DNA from 4 places in the Pseudomonas sp. TE3644 genome. Region 1 is predicted to be linked to each of the others. Evidence: predicted binding sites of a transcription regulator. Region 1 holds the regulator's gene; each other region holds the start of a gene.
The links. Region 1 encodes sigma-54, which starts transcription at its own class of promoters, with help from an activator protein. Its sites were predicted from a motif close to ANTGGCATNNANNTTGCTNT; they were not measured.
Positions count from the first base shown of each region.

Region 2: a site for sigma-54 is predicted at 1,690-1,709, ahead of ACZ9GA_RS01005 (pilin). Genes of this name have one in related genera too.
Region 3: a site for sigma-54 is predicted at 3,475-3,494, ahead of ACZ9GA_RS20545 (circularly permuted type 2 ATP-grasp protein). Genes of this name have one in related genera too.
Region 4: a site for sigma-54 is predicted at 2,325-2,344, ahead of nirB (nitrite reductase large subunit NirB). Genes of this name have one in related genera too.

Region 1 covers NZ_JBWBQF010000001.1:5,387,222-5,392,510, forward strand. Annotated here, with positions in the region: gene ACZ9GA_RS23805 (KpsF/GutQ family sugar-phosphate isomerase) at 1-174, shown strand, start outside; gene ACZ9GA_RS23810 (KdsC family phosphatase) at 174-698, shown strand; gene lptC (LPS export ABC transporter periplasmic protein LptC) at 707-1,279, shown strand; gene lptA (lipopolysaccharide transport periplasmic protein LptA) at 1,266-1,805, shown strand; gene lptB (LPS export ABC transporter ATP-binding protein) at 1,805-2,530, shown strand; gene ACZ9GA_RS23830 (RNA polymerase factor sigma-54) at 2,723-4,219, shown strand; gene hpf (ribosome hibernation-promoting factor, HPF/YfiA family) at 4,333-4,641, shown strand; gene ptsN (PTS IIA-like nitrogen regulatory protein PtsN) at 4,654-5,118, shown strand; gene rapZ (RNase adapter RapZ) at 5,121-5,289, shown strand, end outside.
Region 2 covers NZ_JBWBQF010000001.1:215,088-220,376, forward strand. Annotated here, with positions in the region: partial or broken gene pilB (type IV-A pilus assembly ATPase PilB) at 1-1,529, opposite strand, end outside; gene ACZ9GA_RS01005 (pilin) at 1,756-2,178, shown strand; gene ACZ9GA_RS01010 (pilin) at 2,236-2,652, shown strand; tRNA gene ACZ9GA_RS01015 (tRNA-Thr) at 2,719-2,794, shown strand; gene ACZ9GA_RS01020 (hypothetical protein) at 2,818-3,213, opposite strand; gene ACZ9GA_RS01025 (EAL domain-containing protein) at 3,494-4,267, shown strand; gene ACZ9GA_RS01030 (hypothetical protein) at 4,378-4,641, opposite strand; gene nadC (carboxylating nicotinate-nucleotide diphosphorylase) at 4,685-5,289, opposite strand, start outside.
Region 3 covers NZ_JBWBQF010000001.1:4,657,835-4,663,123, reverse strand. Annotated here, with positions in the region: gene ACZ9GA_RS20560 (LTA synthase family protein) at 66-2,141, shown strand; gene ACZ9GA_RS20555 (hypothetical protein) at 2,331-2,567, shown strand; gene ACZ9GA_RS20550 (ribonuclease E inhibitor RraB) at 2,782-3,123, shown strand; gene ACZ9GA_RS20545 (circularly permuted type 2 ATP-grasp protein) at 3,527-4,936, shown strand; gene ACZ9GA_RS20540 (alpha-E domain-containing protein) at 4,950-5,289, shown strand, end outside.
Region 4 covers NZ_JBWBQF010000001.1:4,815,537-4,820,825, forward strand. Annotated here, with positions in the region: gene nirB (nitrite reductase large subunit NirB) at 1-2,200, opposite strand, end outside; gene ACZ9GA_RS21205 (bifunctional nitrate reductase/sulfite reductase flavoprotein subunit alpha) at 2,490-5,289, opposite strand, start outside.

The sequences.
Region 1 (5,289 bases):
ATCGAAGAAGTGATGACGCCCCACGGCAAGACTGCCCGCGCCGAGATGCTGGCCGCCGAGGCCCTGAAAATCATGGAAGACCACAAGATCAGCGCGCTGGTGGTGGTCGACAAGCAGGATCGCCCCGTGGGCGCCCTGAACATGCACGACCTGTTGCGTGCGGGAGTAATGTAATGACCCAGGACCTGCTGCAACGCGGCCAGGCCGTGAAACTGGCCGTCTTCGACGTGGACGGTGTGCTGACTGACGGCCGCCTGTACTTCTGTGAAGACGGCAGCGAGATCAAGACCTTCAGCACCCTGGATGGTCAAGGCATCAAGATGCTGATCAACTCGGGCGTGGCCACGGCAATCATTACCGGGCGCAAAAACCCGATCGTCGAGCGCCGGGCCAAAAGCCTGGGCATTGCCCACCTTTACCAGGGCCGCGAAGACAAATTGGTGGCCTTGGACGACCTTCTGGCACAACTGGGCCTAAGCTATGAACAGGTAGCCTACCTGGGCGACGACCTGCCGGACCTGGCGCCCATCCGCCGCGTCGGCCTGGGCATGGCCGTGGCCAACGCCGTGCCTTTCGTGCGCGAACATGCCGACGGCGTGACCCAGGCGCGTGGTGGCGAAGGCGCTGCCCGCGAGTTCTGCGAACTGATCCTGCGCGCCCAAGGCAACCTGGAAGCGGCCCTGGCCGCCTATTTATAGAGTTTCCCATGCCGAGCAAAAAACTGCGCAATCTCTTGCTGTTCTGTGTCGTCGTGGCGATCTTCGTCTCGGTCGGCTACTGGAACATCAACCCTGACACCTTCCTCGAGAAGCCGGCTGCGGCTATCGACGATAGTGCCATCGACTATTACGCCATCAATGCCCACAGTGTGCAGTACCTGCCTGACGGCGGCGTGCAATACCGCATGACGGCGGACAAGGTCGAGCACATGCAGGCCAGCCAGATCACCAAGGTGACCAACCCGGACATGAACCTGTACCGCGGCACGGTCTACCCCTGGCACGTCACCAGCGACCACGGCGAGGTCAACCCGGACGGCACCCAGGTCGAATTGATCGACAACGTCCGCATTGCCCGCACCGACCAGAAAAACCGGCCTACGCTGATCACCAGCACGCGCATGACGGTATTCCCCCAACAGCAATATGCGCAGACAGACCGAGACGTTAGAATCGACGGCGCCGGTGGCGTCTCTACGGGCAAGGGCATGAAAGCATATTTGAAAGACAGCAAGATCAACTTGCTGTCCAACGTAAGAGGATTGTATGAGGCTCGTTAATACCCTTCCTTTATTGCTCACCCTGGGCACGGCACTGGGAAGCGCGAGCGCCTGGGCACTGCCGACCGACCGTGATCAGCCTATCCACATCCAGTCCGACGACGCTCAACTGGATGACAAGCAGGGCGTGGCCACCTACAAGGGCAATGTCATCATTACCCAGGGCACCATGAAGATCACCGGCAACACCGTGACCATCACCCGCAACGCGCAAGGCGACGTCGACGTGTTCACGTCGGTGGGCAACCTGGCGTACTACGAGCAGAAACCGGCCATCGACAAGCCGATCGTGCAGGGTTACGGCAAGACCATCCAGTACTTCTCGGCGCAGAACCGCATCATCCTGATCGACCAGGCCAAGGTGGTGAATGACGGCAACACGTCCGAAGGCGAGAAGATCGTCTACGACACCGTCAAGCAGGTGGTCAACGCCGGCCGCGCCACGGGCGCCAAGGTCACGCCACGGCCACGGATCGACATGGTCATCCAGCCCAAAAGCAAAACCGACCAGCAGCAGGGCAAGTAATGGCTATTCTCAAAGCCCAGCACCTGGCCAAGGCCTACAAGGGCCGGCAGGTTGTGCGGGATGTCAGCATCTCCATCGAAAGTGGGCAGATCGTCGGCTTGCTGGGGCCTAACGGCGCCGGCAAGACCACCTGTTTCTACATGATCGTGGGCCTGGTGCGCGCCGATCAGGGCCGCGTGCTGATCGACGACCTGGACGTCAGCCACCAGCCCATGCACGGCCGCGCGCTGTCGGGCATCGGCTACCTGCCGCAGGAAGCCTCGATCTTCCGCAAGCTGTCGGTGTCGGACAACATCATGGCCATCCTGGAAACCCGCAAGGAACTGGACAAGGCCGGCCGCGTGAAGGAGCTGGAAAGCCTGCTGCAGGAATTCCACATCACCCACATCCGCGACAACCTGGGCATGAGCCTGTCCGGTGGCGAACGCCGCCGGGTGGAAATCGCCCGTGCGCTGGCCACCGCGCCCAAGTTCATCCTGCTGGACGAACCGTTCGCCGGTGTCGACCCGATCTCGGTCGGTGACATCAAGCAGATCATCCACCACCTCAAGAACAAGGGCATCGGCGTATTGATCACCGACCACAACGTTCGCGAGACGCTGGACATCTGCGAAACCGCTTACATCGTCAACGATGGCCAGCTGATCGCCGAAGGCGACGCTGAAACCATCCTGGCAAACCAACTGGTGAAAGAGGTTTACCTCGGTCACGAGTTCCGCCTGTAACAGGCGAGGTGTTGGCTGGTTGCCTGGGCGTGCCGCAACTTTTTTAACCCCATTGGGGGTTTTATTGCGGCATCGCTCTAGGCAAACACTTCGGTTTCAGGCATATAATTTGCTTACGACAAAAGCCGAAAGCCTCGGCGCCCTGTAGTGGATGGCGCTCTGCGCCGGCGAATAAGGTGTTAAGCCCCTGCCATGAAACCATCGCTCGTCCTAAGAATGGGCCAGCAACTGACGATGACACCGCAGTTGCAACAGGCCATCCGCCTCCTCCAGCTCTCCACACTGGACCTCCAACAGGAGATTCAAGAGGCCCTGGAATCCAACCCGATGCTCGAGCGCCAGGAAGAAGGCGACGACTTCGACAACAGTGACCCCATGGCCGACAAGGCCGAACAGCAGGTCACGCCGGAAATCCAGGAACCGAGTTACCAGGAAACCTCGGCACCCACCGTCGACAACCTCGAGGACGGTGAATGGAGCGAACGCATTCCCAACGAGCTTCCCGTGGACACCGCGTGGGAAGACATCTACCAGACCAGCGCCAGCAGCCTGCCCAGCAACGATGACGACGAATGGGACTTCACCACCCGCACGTCGGCCGGCGAGAGCCTGCAAAGCCATCTGCTGTGGCAACTCAACCTGGCGCCCATGTCCGATACCGATCGCCTGATCGCGGTCACCCTGATCGATTGCATCAACAACCAGGGATACCTGGACGAGACCCTGCAGGAAATCTGCGACTCGTTCGACCCGGAACTGGACATCGAGCTCGACGAAGTCGAAGCCGTGCTGCACCGCATCCAGCAATTCGAGCCAGCCGGCATCGGTGCCCGCGACCTCAGCGAGTGCCTGCTGCTGCAACTGCGCCAGATGCACGCCAAGACCCCTTGGCTGGCCGAAGCGCAGCGCCTGGTGGCCGACTACATCGACCTGCTGGGCAGCCGTGACTACAGCCAGCTGATGCGCCGCATGAAGCTCAAGGAAGACGAGCTGCGCCAGATCATCGAACTGGTGCAAAGCCTCAACCCGCGCCCCGGCTCGCAGATCGAGTCCAGCGAGGCCGAGTACGTGGTGCCCGACGTGATCGTGCGCAAGGACAGCGACCGCTGGCTGGTGGAGCTGAACCAGGAAGCGGTGCCGCGCCTGCGCGTCAACCCGCAGTACGCAGGCTTCGTTCGCCGTGCCGATACCAGCGCCGACAACACCTTCATGCGCAACCAGTTGCAGGAAGCCCGCTGGTTCATCAAGAGCCTGCAAAGCCGCAACGAAACCCTGATGAAAGTCGCCAGCCAGATCGTCGAGCACCAGCGTGGTTTCCTCGACTACGGCGACGAAGCCATGAAGCCGCTGGTGCTGCACGACATCGCCGAAGCGGTGGGCATGCACGAGTCGACCATTTCGCGGGTAACCACCCAGAAATACATGCACACCCCTCGCGGCATCTACGAGCTGAAATACTTTTTTTCCAGCCACGTCAGCACCTCCGAGGGCGGTGAATGCTCGTCCACGGCGATCCGCGCGATCATCAAGAAACTGGTTGCGGCCGAAAATCAGAAAAAGCCATTGAGTGACAGCAAGATCGCTGGTTTACTGGAGGCACAAGGCATCCAGGTCGCCCGCCGCACTGTCGCCAAGTACCGCGAATCCCTCGGGATCGCCCCTTCGAGCGAACGCAAGCGGCTGATGTGATCCTCCTGGCAGCGTCAAGGCGCTGCCAGTGGGCGTACCGGATGTGCCACAGCGTTCCAGTGGCAGGTTATCCAACCTGTCTCTTTATGCACTGGCAATAAGGAGAAAGCGGTATGCAAGTCAACATCAGTGGACATCAACTGGTTGTGACCGACGCCATGCGCACTTACATCGGTGAGAAACTCGACCGATTGGAGCGCCATTTCGACAAGATAACCAACGTGCAGGTCATCATGGAGGTCGAGAAGCTGAAACAGAAAATCGAGGCCACCCTGCGCGTACCCGGCGGTGAGGTAGTGGCCAACGCGGAACATGACGACATGTACGCGGCCATCGACCTGCTGACCGACAAGCTTGATCGCCAACTCAAAAAGCATAAGGAAAAACAGCAGAGTCTGCTGCAAGGCGCGACTGCCCGCTGACACTCCCCACCCATGATCCGACTTGAACACATCCTGACCCCCGGCCGTTCCCTCGTGAACGTGCCGGGCGGCAGCAAGAAAAAAGTACTCGAACACATCGCCAACCTGATCGCCCGGGAGGTTCCGGGCCTTGAGATGCAGGTGGTGTTCGACAGCCTGATCGCCCGCGAAAAACTGGGCTCGACGGGCTTTGGCAACGGTATTGCCATCCCCCATTGCCGCCTGGCCGGCTGCGCCACGCCGATCAGCGCCCTGCTGCACCTGGAGAACAAGATCGACTACGACGCCATCGATGGCGCTCCGGTTGACCTGGTCTTCGTGCTCCTGGTACCCCAGGAAGCCACCAACGAACACCTGGCCCTGCTGAGCCAGATCGCCGGCATGCTCGACCGCGCCGACGTGCGTGAGCGCCTGCGTTCTGCGTCCAGCAGCGAAGCCCTCTATCAAGTGGTTCTGGACGAACAGAAAGGTCATTGACCATGCGCCTGATCATCGTCAGCGGCCGCTCCGGCTCAGGCAAAAGCACTGCGCTGGACGTGCTGGAAGACAACGGTTTCTATTGCATCGACAACCTGCCCGCCGGGCTGCTGCCGGAGCTGGCCGAACGGGCCTTGATCCGTACCGAACTGGCGCAGCCGCTGGTGGCCG
Region 2 (5,289 bases), 5.2 Mb from region 1:
CCACTTCATATATGCCCTGGCGACCTTTGTACCCCCCGTTGCATTGATCGCACCCAACGGGCTCGAATACCTGAAAAGTTCCCACGCGTTCCTCGGGAAAACCTTCGCGCAGCAAAGTTTCGTTCGGGATCTGAGCGGGGCGTTTGCAGAGGGGGCAGAGCTTCCTGGCGAGTCGTTGGGCAATGATCAGGTTCACGGAGGTAGCGATATTGAAGCCCGCAACACCCATGTTTTGCAGGCGGGTAAGGGTTTCTGCAGCGCTGTTGGTGTGTAAGGTGGAGAGTACCAAGTGGCCGGTCTGGGCGGCCTTGATGGCAATCTCTGCAGTTTCCAGGTCGCGAATCTCACCCACCATGATCACGTCAGGGTCTTGTCGAAGAAATGAGCGTAGGGCTTGCGCGAAGTCCAGTCCCTGGCGGGGGTTGACGTTGACCTGGTTGATACCTTCCATGTTGATCTCGACAGGGTCTTCCGCCGTGGAGATGTTGATATCTACGGTATTGAGTATGTTCAGGCCAGTGTACAGCGATACGGTTTTACCCGAGCCAGTAGGACCGGTCACTAAAATCATGCCCTGGGGTTGGCGAAGTGCCTGTAGGTACAACTCTTTCTGATTGGGCTCGTAACCCAATGCATCAATGCCCATCTGCGCGCTGGAGGGGTCAAGGATCCGCATGACGATTTTCTCGCCCCAAAGGGTGGGCAGCGTATTCACACGGAAGTCGATGGCTTTGTTTTTTGACAGCCGCATTTTTATCCGCCCATCCTGCGGCTTGCGCCGCTCGGAAATGTCCAGGCTGGCCATCACCTTTAACCTCGCAGCTATGCGACCTGCCAGATTTATTGGCGGTTTCGCAACTTCGCGCAGGATGCCGTCGGTACGAACCCGCACCCGATAAATTTTTTCGTAGGGTTTCAAAATGCAAATCCGAGGCGCCGCCGCGAATCGCGTCCAAGAGCATCTTGTTGACAAACCGCACGACCGGCGCATCGTCAGATTCTTGGGCGACAGGCTCGTCATGGTTGGTGTCCATGACTTGGACATCCAGGTCATCAAGATCGACATCGGCCATACCTTCCAGGCCAGTGCTGCCATTGTCGAAATATTTCTCGATAGCATCCATCAGCTTGTCGTCTTCGACCAGGATGGCTTCCGTGGTTAGGCCGGTGCTGAATTGAATATCCGTGATGGCTTGGTGGTTGGTGGGATCCGACACCCCGACAAATAGCTTATTGCCCCTTCGCCATAGAGGCAGTGCATGGTGCTGGCGGACCAGCTTTTCACTTACCAGTCCCTTGGGTTGAGATTCCCTGTCTAACGTACTCAAATCCAGGAAGGACACGCCGAACTGTTCGCAGGCGATTTCAGCGACTTCGCGGCTTTTGACCAGTTTATTTTGTACCAGGAAATGTACAAAAGGGGTTCTGTTGCGTTGCGCTTGCTGATGCGCTTGCTGTGCGCTTTTGTCAGTGAGCAATTCAGCCTGGACCAAATGCTTAGCCAAACCTGTCAGGGCAATATCATTCATCTCGGCACCGTACACATCTAATCCGTGATTTATAGCCTAGTCAGGAGGAGGTGCCAAATCGGGTTACACATAGTGACAATAAATGTCAGTTTCTTTCCCTGCAGGGCGGTGGGGGATGTCGGAATTCGCGAGAAACCTCTTGTAAGTCTCCACGGCAGTCGTTGGCACGGGCATTGCTCAGATACTTGCAGGTCGTATGGCCCTTAACGTTCGGAGAGTGGATGACATGAAAGCACAGAAAGGTTTTACGTTGATCGAACTGATGATCGTGGTAGCGATCATTGGCATCCTGGCCGCTATCGCACTGCCTGCGTACTCCCGTTACCAGGCCAAGGCTAAAGTGACTGCTGGTTTGGCAGAAGTATCTTCGTTGAAAGCAGGCTTCGAAGATGCGATGTCTACCGGCACCGCTTTCAGTGACGCGACATCAATTGGCGCAGCAAGCGGCACCACCACGAACTGCACGCTGTCCGCCTCCTCGACCGCCGGCACCATCGGCTGCACCCTGCTAACTCCGCCAACGCAAGTGGCAGGAGGCGTAATTACCCTGACTCGCACCACTGCGGGTGTTTGGACTTGTGCGGTAAACAGCTCGATCGCTTCGACCTACACGCCTAAGGGATGCACTAACACCGCTGCAGCCAACTGATAGCAAGTTGCGACTATAAGCCCGCGCTTTGCGGGCTTTTGTATTCAGGTGGGCATTATGAAGCTGGTAAACGGTTTTACTTTAGTTGAATTAATGATTTCCCTGGCTATCACTGGGCTACTCGCAGCTATAGCGTTTCCGGCCTATCAAAAATTTCAGTCCCGTTCCGCAGTCGTGGCGGGCATTACTGAAACCTCTGTATTGAAGGCCGGCCTCCAAAACAGCTTGAGCAACGGGGATGATGTATCCACCCCAACGGCCATTGGCGGGGTAACTACCACTAATACCTGCAGCAGCATAACTGCGTCGGCTACCGTCAGTTCGGGAGGGGGAACTATCACCTGCACGTTGACCAATGCACCGTCCTCGGTATCAGGAAAGGTTATCACTTGGACACTCACCACAGCTTCGGGCTGGCGATGTACTACAGACGCGCCTGTAGCCATGACTCCGCTCAGTTGCCCAGGAATTTGATGGCGCTCACCTTCCTTAGCATCGGTTGATTGGATCATGGACAGGTGGTAGTTTGGCGCTATAACCGCCGGTGTAGCTCAGTCGGTAGAGCAGCGCACTCGTAACGCGAAGGTCGTAGGTTCGATTCCTATCCCCGGCACCATCCCCTATCGCCTCACACCCCACTCAATGCCGCGAAAACCGGTTATTAGTAGTCATCTTGGTACTATCGATCAACCACACCCACTGATCATCCGCCTTGATCGTATTGCACTCCTGTCCATACGCCGCGTAATTCACACACATCACCCCCTCATTGATCTGCCAGCTACCCTTCTGCGCCGCGCTGCCGCTGATGGTTATGGTCGCGATCCCATCCGGGCTGTAGGTTTCAGTAAAGGGCTTGCCGTCTGCGGTTACGCTGCTTAGTTGCCGGCCGACCAGGGCGGAGCGAATTGCGTCACCCTTGAGTTCCACGGCGCTGGCCGGAGCAGGGGCGTGGGCATCGTTGGCGGGGCCGCTGTGCGGCGCGGCGCAGCCTGCCATCAGAATGAGCAGTGCCGCCGGGCAGAGTATTTTCATGATTGTTCGCCTATGTTGGAAATAGCCCTGTTGCGGAGCTTTATTCCAGCGTAGACGCGCCGCCGATGTCGGCTATGGCGGTTAAGTCGGTTATCGATCAATGGCACCGCGGTCGATCTTGCGGGAAAATCGGCTAACCCTCGGCTCATCCGCGCTGATAGGCAACGCATATCACCACCGTTACGAAATTTTCCGTGCTCTTTCGCAGTCAGATGTCATGCTGGCCATGTGCTGGTATTCAATCTTGTCTTCTACCCGATCTACCTCCCCGGGAGGCCCCATGATCCAAACCCTCTTCCCCCAACCCTTCGAACCCGCCACCTGCGCCCAATGCCGCAACCTGGAAGCCCTGGACTTCGCCTTCACCATGGCCTTCCAACCCATCCTCAACGCGCGCACCGGCACGTTGTACGCCTACGAAGCCCTGGTTCGCGGCCTCAATGGCGAATCCGCCGCCAGCGTGCTGGCCCAGGTCAACGACACCAACCGCTACCGCTTCGACCAGGCGTGCCGGGTCAAGGCCATCGAATTGGCAGCAGGGCTGGGCTTGCCTGACATCCCCGATTGCAAACTGAGCATCAACTTCCTGCCCAACGCCGTGTACCGGGCCGAGACGTGCATCCGCGCCACGCTGGAGGCGGCCAAGGCGTCGGCGTTCCCGCTGGAGCGCTTGATGTTCGAGGTGACGGAGGGCGAGAAGGTCGAAGACCCGGAGCACTTGAAGTCGATCTTCAAGGCGTACGAGCGGCAGGGGTTTACCACGGCGATCGATGACTTTGGCTCGGGCTACTCGGGGTTGAATCTGTTGGCGACGTTTCAGCCGCAGGTGCTGAAGCTGGACATGGCGTTGACGTGCACTATCGACACCGACCCGGTGCGCGAGGCGATTGTGGCGGGGATCGTGCTGGTGGCGCAGCGGCTGGGGATTACTTTGTTGGCCGAGGGAGTTGAGACGGCAGGGGAGCGCGATGCGCTGCTGGGGCTGGGGATCGAGTTGATGCAGGGGTATCTGTTTGCGCGGCCGCAGGTGGGTGAGTTGCCGCTTAAGCCGTAACCCTGTAGCCGCTGCCGTAGGCTGCGCTGGCCCCACGCCTCGCTGGAGATCTCCAGTGAACATGAGGGCCAGCGCAGCCTGCGGCAGCGGCTACGGAATCACACGCAGTGTCAGCCTTCCTGACGCCACCGCACGGTGTAGTGCGCCGCTACGCTTGTCATCTGTGGCTGGAAGTGGGTGTTGGTGATCAGGTATTTGTCCACCTGACCGTTTTCACGGTGGTGTTCCAGGGTGTCGCCGGCGCCGGCGTTGAGGGTCACTTCGTAGATCAGCGCCTTGTTGGGTTCGACGCTGGTCTGGAAAGGCCCCAGGCGGGTGCCGTCGATGCGGATGATGTAGACCTTGTCGGCCCCGGGGTTGAGCGTGTTCGTCACAGCGAGTACTCCAATACCTTCGTTCATCTCGTGGGGTGTGGTGTCACAGACTCAGGCGCATCGACAGGTCGATGGCCTTGACGTCCTTGGTCATTGCGCCGATGGAGATGTAGTCCACACCGGTCTGGGCAATGGGCAGCAAGGTGGTTTCGTTGATGCCGCCGCTGGCTTCCAGTTTCGCCTGGCCGGCGTTCAGGCGCACGGCTTCGCGCATGTCGTCGTGGCTGAGTTCGTCGAGCATGATGATGTCGGCGCCGGCGGCCAGGGCTTCCTTGAGTTCGCTCAGGCTTTCGACTTCGATCTCCACCGGCTTGCCGGGGGCGATGCGGTGCGCGGCGCTGATGGCCTGGGCAATGCCGCCGCTGGCGGCAATGTGGTTTTCCTTGATCAGGAAGGCGTCGTACAGGCCGATGCGGTGGTTGTGGCAACCGCCGCAGGTGACCGCGTACTTCTGCGCCAGGCGCAGGCCGGGCAGGGTCTTGCGGGTGTCGAGCAGCTTGACCTGGGTGTCGGCCACCTTGTCGGCCAGCGCCTGGGCCTGGGTGGCCACGGCGGACAGCATCTGCAGGAAGTTGAGCGCGGTGCGCTCGCCGCTCAGCAGCGAGCGGGCCGGGCCTTCAAGGTGGAACAGGGCCTGGTTGGCGGTGG
Region 3 (5,289 bases), 730 kb from region 1:
TTGGTGCACCATTTGCGGCCTCGTGTTTCACGACTCCAATAAACTTCCACGGATTCTCTATCGACATGGCCAACACGGACGCCTTGAGTTCGGCGCAGGCGTATCAACGCCGCCAACCGACCGTCAAATCCCACATTGCCTATTCGTTGTTCAGCGGTTTGGCCATCATGGTCCTGCTGAGCCTGCTGCGCCTGGCGTTGCTGGCTTACAACCGGGAAATGATCCTCGACACCCCGGCCTCGACCTTTGTCGAAGCGTTCGTCAACGGCCTGCGTTTCGACCTGCGCCTGACGGTGTATACCCTGATCCCGCTGCTGTTGGCCGTGCTCAGCCCCTGGCTGATGGCCCGCCGCGGCCTGTGGCGCTTCTGGCTCACGGTCACCTCCAGCGTGATGATGTTCCTGGGCCTGATGGAGCTGGACTTCTTCCGTGAGTTCCACCAGCGCCTCAACGGCCTGGTGTTCCAGTACGTCAAGGAAGACCCCAAGACCGTGCTGAGCATGCTCTGGTACGGCTACCCGGTGGTGCGCTACCTGCTGGCCTGGGCCCTGGTGACCTGGCTGCTGAGCCTGGTGTTCAAGGGCATCGACCGCATGACCCGCCCACGCGTGGACTACGTGGCCAGCGGCCGCCGCCCGGTAGCGCCCTGGTACGCCCGTGTGGGCGTGTTCGTGGTAATGCTGCTGATCGCCGTGGTTGCCGCTCGCGGCACCCTGCGCCAAGGCCCGCCGCTGCGCTGGGGCGATGCCTACACCACCGACTCCAACTTTGCTAACCAGCTGGGCCTCAACGGCACCCTGAGCCTGATCGGCGCGGCCAAAAGCAGCTTCTCGGACGAGCGCGACAACATCTGGAAGGCCACCATCCCCGAGGATGAGGCCCAGCAGACCGTGCGCAACATGCTGCTGACCACCAATGACAAGCTGGTAGACGCCGATACCGCTGCCGTGCGCCGTGATTTCACGCCGCCGGCGCAGAACGTGCTGGGTTACAAGAACGTCGTGGTCATCCTGATGGAAAGCTTCGCCGGCCACTCGGTGGGCGCACTGGGTGCACCTGGCAACATCACCCCGTACTTCGACAAACTGGCGAAAGAAGGTCTGCTGTTCGACCATTTCTTCTCCAACGGCACCCATACCCACCAGGGCATGTTCGCCACCATGGGCTGCTTCCCCAACCTGCCAGGCTTTGAATACCTGATGCAGACCCCGGAAGGCGCGCACAAGCTGTCCGGCCTGCCTGAGCTGCTCAGCGCCCGTCAGTTTGACGACGTGTATGTGTACAACGGCGACTTCGCCTGGGACAACCAGTCCGGCTTCTTCGCCAACCAGGGCATGACCACCTTCATCGGCCGTAATGACTTCGTCAATCCGGTGTTCTCCGACCCCACCTGGGGCGTGTCCGACCAGGACATGTTCGACCGTGGCGCCCAGGAACTGGCCAAGCGCGACAAGGCCGGCAAGCCGTTCTATGCCTTGCTGCAAACCCTGTCCAACCACACCCCGTACGCCATCCCGTCGCCGTTGCCGGTGCCGCAGGTGACCGATCGTGGTTCGCTGAACCAGCACCTGACCGCCATGCGTTACTCCGACTGGGCCCTGGGCCAGTTCTTCGAGAAGGCCAAGAAAGAGCCGTACTTCAAGGACACCCTGTTCATCGTCGTCGGCGACCACGGCTTCGGCAACGACCAGCAGATCACCGAAATGGACCTGGGCCGCTTCAACGTGCCCATGCTGATGATCGGTGAAGGCCTGCAAGAGAAGTTCGGTGCGGTCAACCACACCGTCGGCACCCAGATCGACATCGTGCCCACTATCATGGGCCGCCTGGGCGGTGAAACCCGCAACCAGTGCTGGGGCCGCGACCTGCTGAACCTGCCTGAAGGCGACAAGGGCTTTGGCGTGATCAAACCGTCGGGCAACGAGCAGACGGTGGCCATCATCACCGGCGACCGCATTCTGGTTCAGCCCAAGGACATGCCACCACGCATGTTCCGCTTCCAGCTGGGCAGCGACCCGAAAGCCGAGTCCATCACTGATCAGCCTGACCAGGCCGACCTGCTGAACAAGCTCGACGCGTTCATCCAGACGGCCACCAAGAGCCTGTTGGACAACACCGCGGGCGTGGTTGACTCCAAGTAACCTGTAGCCGCTGCCGCCAGGCTGCGCTGGCCCTCATGTACCCTGGACATCTCCAGTAAGGCATAGGGCCAGCGCAGCCTGCGGCAGCGGCTACAGCGTTACCCCGACGGAACGATGCGGCGCAAGGCCGGTCAAGTGAAGTGAGGCTGATGCCTTGCGTTGCAACTCCGTTCTGCCGAGGAGAAATTGATGAAAAAGTGGCAAATCGCTTTTATCGATGAGCACGGCCAGAAGCTGAACCTTGAAATAGACGCCGAGCAACGTCCGGACAAGGAAGAAGCCGCCCGCCACGTGCGCGCCTATTACCGGCCGGTGCTGGAAAAGGCCGACCTCAATGATTTCGACAACCGCGCCGCGGAACCTGCGGCCAAGGCACTCAAGGAACTCAACGCCATGGAAATCGTTTCCGTGACGCAAGTCGCCTGATCTGCATTGCGTGCGCCTGGCCCTCTGGCACAGGCGCTGCCTTCGCGCTACTCTGCAACCGAGGACGGCCATCTGCCTGGCCCGCCCCTTGTCTTGTCAGCTCCATGCTTGTTTCCGGGTGACCCTGCGGTCGCGCATTCCCATTGCAGTTATCTGTCAACGGAGGTCCTGGAAGTACTGAAAGTCTATCCATCAATGATGAGGAGGACGATCCATGAGCACAGCCTATCAAGAAGACATCAGCACCCACGTGCTGCGCCGCATGAAAGAAGGCGGTTTCGACTTTGCCAGCATCCACCCCATCGAGTTTTATGCCGTGTTTCCGGACGAGAAGCGTGCGCGTACGGCGGCGGGAAAGTTTCAGGGCGAATCACTCAATGCCCAGGTCAGTGAACGGGACGATGGGGCCTGGCACCTGGAGTTGAGCAAGGTGATGTACGCCACCTATGGCGGCATCGGCGAGTTCGAGCAGGATTTTGAAGCCGTGATCGAGCCGCTGGGCGGCGAGATAGAAGGGTGGGGCGTGAAACACCAGGTTCAGCGCCTGCAGGCTTAGACAGACAGTGCTGTACACAGCGGCTGGCCCACAAGGCTGGCCGTTTTGGTTTCTGGGTGTTTGTGCTTGAAATGGCGGCGTCTGCATCGCGACCAAGGTCGGCTCCTACGTCGTCCGGTGTAGGAGCCGACCTTGGTCGCGATGCAGGCGACGCGGTCCTCCGGACAACGAAAAAATCTGTGTTGCGCCAGGTTTCTGAAATCATCTCTGTCTATGCTGGTCTTAGCAATAACCTGCTAGGACCGCTTCGCAATGAAGCGTACGGGAACCGGTTGGGCCACGTCATGCACAGGAATGGTGCGTGCCTGATTATCCAATAATCCAACCTGTTGTTTTTTAAGCGTTTCTGCCGCTGGCACGGGCCTTGCGATGGGCTTGGTGTCCGGGTGACAAGGAGTACGGCATGATCCGCACCTTTTATGATGAGATGTACGATGCCGGCGGTATTGTCCGCCCGCATTATCGGGAGTTCGCGCGCTGGCTGGCCGACACCCCCGAAGAGCTCCTGGCCCAGCGGCGCCGGGAAGCCGATCTGCTGTTCCACCGGGCTGGCATCACCTTCACGCTCTATGGCGACGAGCAGGGTACCGAGCGGCTGATCCCTTTCGATACCATCCCGCGCAGCATCCCGGCCAGTGAATGGCGAGTGGTGGAGCGCGGCTGCATCCAGCGCGTGAAGGCGCTGAACATGTTCCTGGCTGACCTGTATCACGACCAGCGCATCATCAAGGCCGGGATCATCCCCGCCGAGCAGGTGCTGGCCAACGAGCAGTACCAGCTGGCGATGCAGGGCCTCAACCTGCACCGCGACATCTACTCGCATATTTCCGGCGTGGACCTGGTGCGTGATGGCGATGGCAGCTATTACGTGCTGGAAGACAACCTGCGCACGCCCAGCGGCGTGAGCTACATGCTCGAAGACCGCAAGATGATGATGCGCCTGTTCCCCGAGCTGTTCGCGGCCCAGCGCATCGCCCCCATCGACCACTACCCGAGCATGCTGCTGGACACCCTGAAAAGCTCCAGCCCCCTGGATAACCCCAGCGTGGTGGTGCTGACGCCTGGGCGGTTCAACAGTGCGTTCTTCGAACACGCCTTCCTGGCGCGTGAGATGGGCGTGGAATTGGTGGAAGGCGCCGACCTGTTCGTGCGCGACGACCGCGTGTTCATGCGCACCACCGATGGCCCCAAGGCGGTGGACGTGATTTACCGTCGCCTGGACGACGCCTTCCTCGACCCGCTGGCGTTCAACCCCGATTCGATGTTGGGTGTGCCGGGGCTGCTGGCGGCCTACCGGTCGGGCAATGTGGTGCTGGCCAACGCCATCGGTACAGGCGTTGCCGACGACAAGTCGGTGTACCCGTATGTCACCGACATGATCCGTTTCTACCTGGACGAAGAGCCGATCCTCAAGAACGTGCCCACCTGGCAATGCCGCAACCCCAGTGAGCTGTCCCACGTGCTGGCCAACCTGCCGGACCTGGTGGTCAAGGAGACCCAGGGCTCGGGCGGCTACGGCATGCTGGTGGGCCCTGCGGCCTCGGCGGCCGAGATCGAAAACTTCCGCGCCCGGCTCAAGGCCCGGCCCCACGCCTATATCGCGCAACCGACGCTGTCATTGTCGACCTGCCCTACCTTCGTCGAAAACGGCATAGCCCCGCGCCATATCGACCTGCGCCCGTTCGTGCTGGCTGGCCGCGAAACCCGTGTGGTACCTGGCGGGCTGACCCGCGTGGCGCTGCGCGAAGGCTCGCTGGTGGTCAACTCGTCACAGGGTGGCGGAACCAAGGACACCTGGGTGGTCGAGGATTAAGGATGCCTGCCAAATGCTGAGTAGAACTGCCTCTGACCTGTATTGGATGTCGCGTTACCTGGAGCGCGCGGAGAACCTGGCGCGCATGCTCGAGGTCAGCTATTCGCTGTCCCTGATGCCCCAGGACGGCCGTGGCGATGGCCTTGAAGAAATGGCCATGCCGCTGTTGATCACCGGCACCCTGGACGATTACCTGGAGCGCCACGGCAAGCTGCACGCCGAGCGCTTGCTGCATTTTTTTGCCCTGGATGCCAGCAACCCGGCCAGCCTCTATAGCTGCCTGGGCGCGGCCCGGGCTTGCGCCCATGCGGTGCGCGGGCGCATCACCGCCGACATGTGGGAAAACATCAACG
Region 4 (5,289 bases), 570 kb from region 1:
GCGTTTCATCGTCCAGGTCGGTGGCGAACAGTTCGGCATGGCGCGGGCGCATACCGCCGTTGCCGCTGATGTACAGGTTCCAGCCCTTCTCGGTGGCGATCACGCCCACGTCCTTGCTCTGTGCCTCGGCGCATTCGCGGGTGCAGCCCGACACGGCGAACTTGAGCTTGTGCGGCGAGCGCAGGCCCTTGTAGCGGTCTTCGATGAACAGCGCCATTTTCACGCTGTCCTGCACCCCATAGCGGCACCAGGTGCTGCCCACGCAGCTTTTTACCGTACGGGTGGACTTGCCGTAGGCATGGCCGGTCTCGAAGCCGGCGTCGATCAACTCGCCCCAGATGTCCGGCAGTTCATGCAGTTGCGCGCCAAACAGGTCGATGCGCTGGCCGCCGGTGATTTTGGTGTACAGGTCGTATTTCTTCGCCACCGCGCCGATGGCGATCAGCTTGTCCGGGGTGATCTCGCCGCCGGGGATGCGTGGCACCACCGAGTAGGTGCCGTTCTTCTGCATGTTGGCCATGAAGGTGTCGTTGGTATCCTGCAGGGGCGCCAGCGACGGGTCCATGATCGGCTGGTTCCAGCACGAAGCGAGGATGTTGCCTACCGTCGGCTTGCAGATGTCGCAGCCGACCTGGCCACGGCCGTGCTTGGCCAGCATCTCGTCGAAGCTGTGAATGCCCTCGACGCGGGCCAGGGCGTAGAGCTCTTGACGGGTATGGGCGAAGTGCTCGCACAGGCTCTTGTCCACGGCCACGCCGCGGGCCACCAGTTCGTGCTCGAACACCTGCTTGAGCAACGCCGCGCAGCCGCCGCAGCCGGTGCACGCCTTGGTCTGCGCCTTGAGGCTGGGCAGGTCGCCGCAGCCGCTGTCGATGGCGGCGCATACGGCGCCCTTGGTGACGTTGTGGCACGAGCACAGGGTGGCGCTGTCGGGCAGGGCGTCGGCGCCCAGGGTGGGCGCACCGTCGCTGAGCGGCAGAATCAGGCTGGCCGGATCCTTGGGCAGGGCAATGCCGTTCTGCACGTATTGCAGCAGGGTGTCGTAATAGCTGTTGTCGCCCACCAGCACGGCGCCCAGCACCTTGGTGCCGCAGGGCGATACCACCAGGCGCCGGTAACTGGCGTTGGCCTCGTCGATGAAGCGATAGCTCTTGGCGCCCGGCGTGGCCGCGTGGGCGTCGCCGATGGAGCCTACGTCCACACCCAGCAGCTTGAGCTTGGTGGACATGTCGGCGCCGGTGAACAGCGCACCGCCCTGCCCCGCCAGCTCGGCGGCCACGTTACGCGCCATGCTGTAGCCGGGGGCGACCAGGCCGAAGACGCTGCCGTTCCAGGACGCGCATTCGCCGATGGCGAAGATAGCCGGGTCGCTGGTGCGGCACAGTTCGTCCACCACCACACCGCCACGCGGGGCGATTTCCAGGCCGCTGCTGCGGCCCAGGGCGTCCTGCGGGCGGATGCCGGCGGAGAACACGATCAGGTCGGTTTCCAGGGACTCGCCGCCGTCAAAGTTCATGCGGTAGCGGTACTCGTCGCCCGCCACGATGGCCTGGGTGGCGCGCGACACATGCACGCCCACGCCCAGGGCTTCAATCTGCGCGCGCAGGGCGGCGCCGCCTTCGTTGTCCAGTTGCACCGGCATCAGGCGCGGGGCGAACTCCACCACGTGCGCTTCCAGGCCCAGGGACTTGAGCGCGTTGGCCGCCTCCAGGCCCAGCAGGCCGCCGCCCACCACCACGCCACGGCGGGCGTTGGCGGCGGCTGCGCGGATGGCGTCCAGGTCGTCGAGGGTGCGGTACACCAGTCGCGCGTTGCCTTCGGAGCCGGCGATCGGTGGCACGAAGGGATAGGAACCGGTGGCCAGCACCAGTTGGTCGTAGTCATAACGGCCCTGGCGGGTGACGACCTGGCGGTTGTCGCGGTCGATCTCCAGCACCGCTTCGTGCAGGTGCAGGGTCACGCCGTGCTCGCCATAGAAGCTGGCGTCGGCCATGGCCAGGGCTTCAGCGTCCTTGCCGCCAAAGTACTCGGACAGGTGCACGCGATCGTAGGCGCGCTGCCGCTCTTCGCCGAACACCCGCACCTCGAACTGCGCCAGGGCCCCGCGTTCAATCAGCTGCTCGACACAGTGGTGGCCGACCATGCCGTTGCCGACGATGATCAGTTGCTGGCGTGGCTTGATCGTCATGATTGCGTTCATGCGGTTTTTCCTCGAACAAAAAAAAGACGCCTGGAGCCGTTAAGCTCCAGGCGCCTTTGCCTGGTATCTGTGTGTATTGCCCCTGGGTGCGATCGCCGTTGAACGCGGGTGGGCTGATAGTCTCAAAGCAGGTTGCATGCCAACACGCGATACAACCGTAGCCGCTGCCGCCAGGCTGCGCTGGCCCGTATGCCAACCTGAATTATGCGGGTGTACGCGAGGGCCAGCGCAGCCTGGCGGCAGCGGCTACGGGGCCAGGTTGGTGCGTTTGGGCCTTGAGTGCCTCGTTTCAGTACACATCGCGCAGGTAGCGCTTGTCCTTGCTCATCTGCGCCACGTACGCCTCGGCGTCCACGCCGCCGTGCTCGGCGATCACCGCCTTGAGCGCCGCGTCCACATCCTTGGCCATGCGGCTGGCGTCGCCACACACATAGAAGTGCGCGCCCTGCTCCAGCCATGACCACAGCAAGGCCCCCTGCTCCAGCAGGCGTTGCTGCACGTAAATCTTCTGCGCCTGATCACGGGAGAACGCCGTATCCAGGCGCTGCAGATGACCTTGCTCACGCCACGCCAGCAATTGCTGCTGATAGTAGAAATCCGTGCCCCGGCGCTGCTCACCGAACAACAGCCAGTGGGGGCCCGTGGCACCGCTGGCCTGGCGCTCCTGCAGGAAGGCGCGGAACGGCGCCACACCCGTGCCTGGCCCTACCATGATCATTGGCGCGGTGGGATCGGCCGGTACTTTGAAATGCCGCGACGGCTGCACGAAGATCGACACCAGGCCATGGCTGGCGCGGTCGGCCAGGAACGCCGAACACACGCCGCTGCGCGCCCGGTCGTTGTGGCGGTAGCGCACGGTGGAGACGGTCAGGTGCACTTCGTCGGGGTTGGCCTTGGGGCTGGAGCTGATGGAGTACAGGCGCGGCTGCATGGGTTTGAGCAGGCCCAGCAGTTCGTCCACGCTCAGTTCGACGGGGAACTCGTCCAGCAGGTCGAGCAGCTGTCGGCCCCATAGCCACTGGGTCAATGCCTGCTTGTTGTCCGCCGCCAGCAGCTCGGCCAGCCGTTCGCTGGCGCTGCGTTCGGCCACCAGCGCGAGCCACGCCGGCGTGATGCGGGTGATCTCGAAATGCTTGTGCAGCGCCTGGGCCAAGGGCATTTCACCCTGGTCGGGCACCTGCACATGCTGGCCGCTGTCCAGGCCCAGGGTGGCCAGCAGTTCTTCAACCAGGGTCAGGCAGTTGGTGGGCCACACGCCCAGGGCGTCGCCGGCCTCGTAGACCAGGCCGGTGTCCTGCAGATTGAAGACGATCTGGCGGGTTTCCTTCTCGGCACCCGGGCCATTGAGCAGGATGTTGTGCTTGATGCGCACCTGGCACGGGCGCTGGCGGCTGTAGGCGGTGTAGTCGGGCGCTGCCTTGACCGGCGCCTCGGCACTCAAGGCACGGCTGACGGCCTGCAGCCAGCCTTCGGCGGGTTGCTGATAATCGGGCTCGCAGTCCACCCGTGGCACCAGCGGCGTCGCCCCCAGGTGTTGCAGGCGCTCGTCGAGCTTGCGGCCGAATCCGCAGAACTGATCGTAACTGCTGTCGCCCAGCGCCAGCACCGCGTAGCGAACCCCGGCCACCTGCGCCGCCACGTCGCCCTGCAACGCCGCCCACAGGCCGCTGCCATTGTCGGGGGCATCGCCATCGCCAAAGGTACTGGCGATCATCAACACGCTATCGGCCTGTTGCAGCTGGGCCAGCTCCACGTCATCCATGCAGCTGACCTGCACCTCAAGCCCGGCACCGCGCAGTTGCTCGCCGCACAGCCCGGCCAGTGCCTCGGCGTTGCCAGTTTGCGAGGCCCACAGCACCCACTGCCGCGGCTTCTGCGCTACGGCCTGGGCGCTGGCGCCGGTGCGGGAAAACAGCCCTGCCAACAGGCCATCGATCAGTACACGCTTGCGCCCTTCGATGGGCGCCGAGGCCGGCAGCACCGGCACGCCTTGGTTGGCCTTGCCCAACACGCTGGCCAACCCGGTGAGGTAGCCCTGCATGTACAGCTGCTCATCGGCGCCCAGTTGCACATCGAAACGGGGCGCTATGCCCAGCAGGCGGCTCAGTTCTTCGGTGGCCATGGGCACGGCTTCCTCGGTGGGCAGGTCGACGGTGGGGATGCGTTCGCCGCTGACGCGGGTCAGCGCCACGGCGCTGTACTTGAATTCCGGCTGCCAGGACACCGGGTCGATGGCGTCGCTGGTCACCGCGTTGATGGCCAGGTCATCGCCGTACAGGTCGTTCCAGTGGAACGGCGCGAACAGGTTGCCCGGCAGCACCCGGTCGCTGAGCCGTGCGGGCAGCACGGCATGACCACGGCGGCTTTGCAGGCGCACCTGGTCGCGCTCGGCGATGCCCCTGCTCGTGGCATCCTCGGGGTGGATTTCGACAAAGGGGCCAGGGTTGAGCTTGTTGAGGCTGGCGACCTTGCCGGTCTTGGTCAGGGTGTGCCATTGGTGCTGCACCCGGCCAGTGTTGAGCACCAGCGGGTAGTCGTCATCGGGCAGCTCGGCGGGGGCCATGTGCGGGCGCGGGAAAAACCGCGCACGGCCGTCATCCGTGGGGAAGCGCGGACCGTCAGGCGTCAGGTAGCGCACGGGGTTGCGGTCGTCGTCACGGCCGGGTTCGCACGGCCATTGCAGCGGTGTCTGGCGCAGGCGCGAGTAATCGGCGCCGCGCACGTCGTAACCGGTGTCGGGGTTGTGGAAGCCTTTGATCTCGTCGAACACCGCCTCGGCGCTGTCGTAGCTGAAGGCCGCTTCGAAGCCCATTGCACAGGCCACGCGGGCGATGATCTGCCAGTCCGGCAAGGTATCGCCAGGGGCGTCCACGGCCTTCTGCATCAGCGTGAGGTTGCGCTCGGAATTGATCATCACCCCTTCGGCCTCGGCCCACAGGGCGCCGGGCAGCAGGATGTCGGCGTAGCGGTTGGTTTCGGTGTCGAGGTAGGCGTCCTGGGTGATCACCAGTTCGGCGGCCTGCAGGGCGTCGATCACCCGCTGGCGATTGGGCACGCTGGCCACCGGGTTGGTGCAGATAATCCAGCAG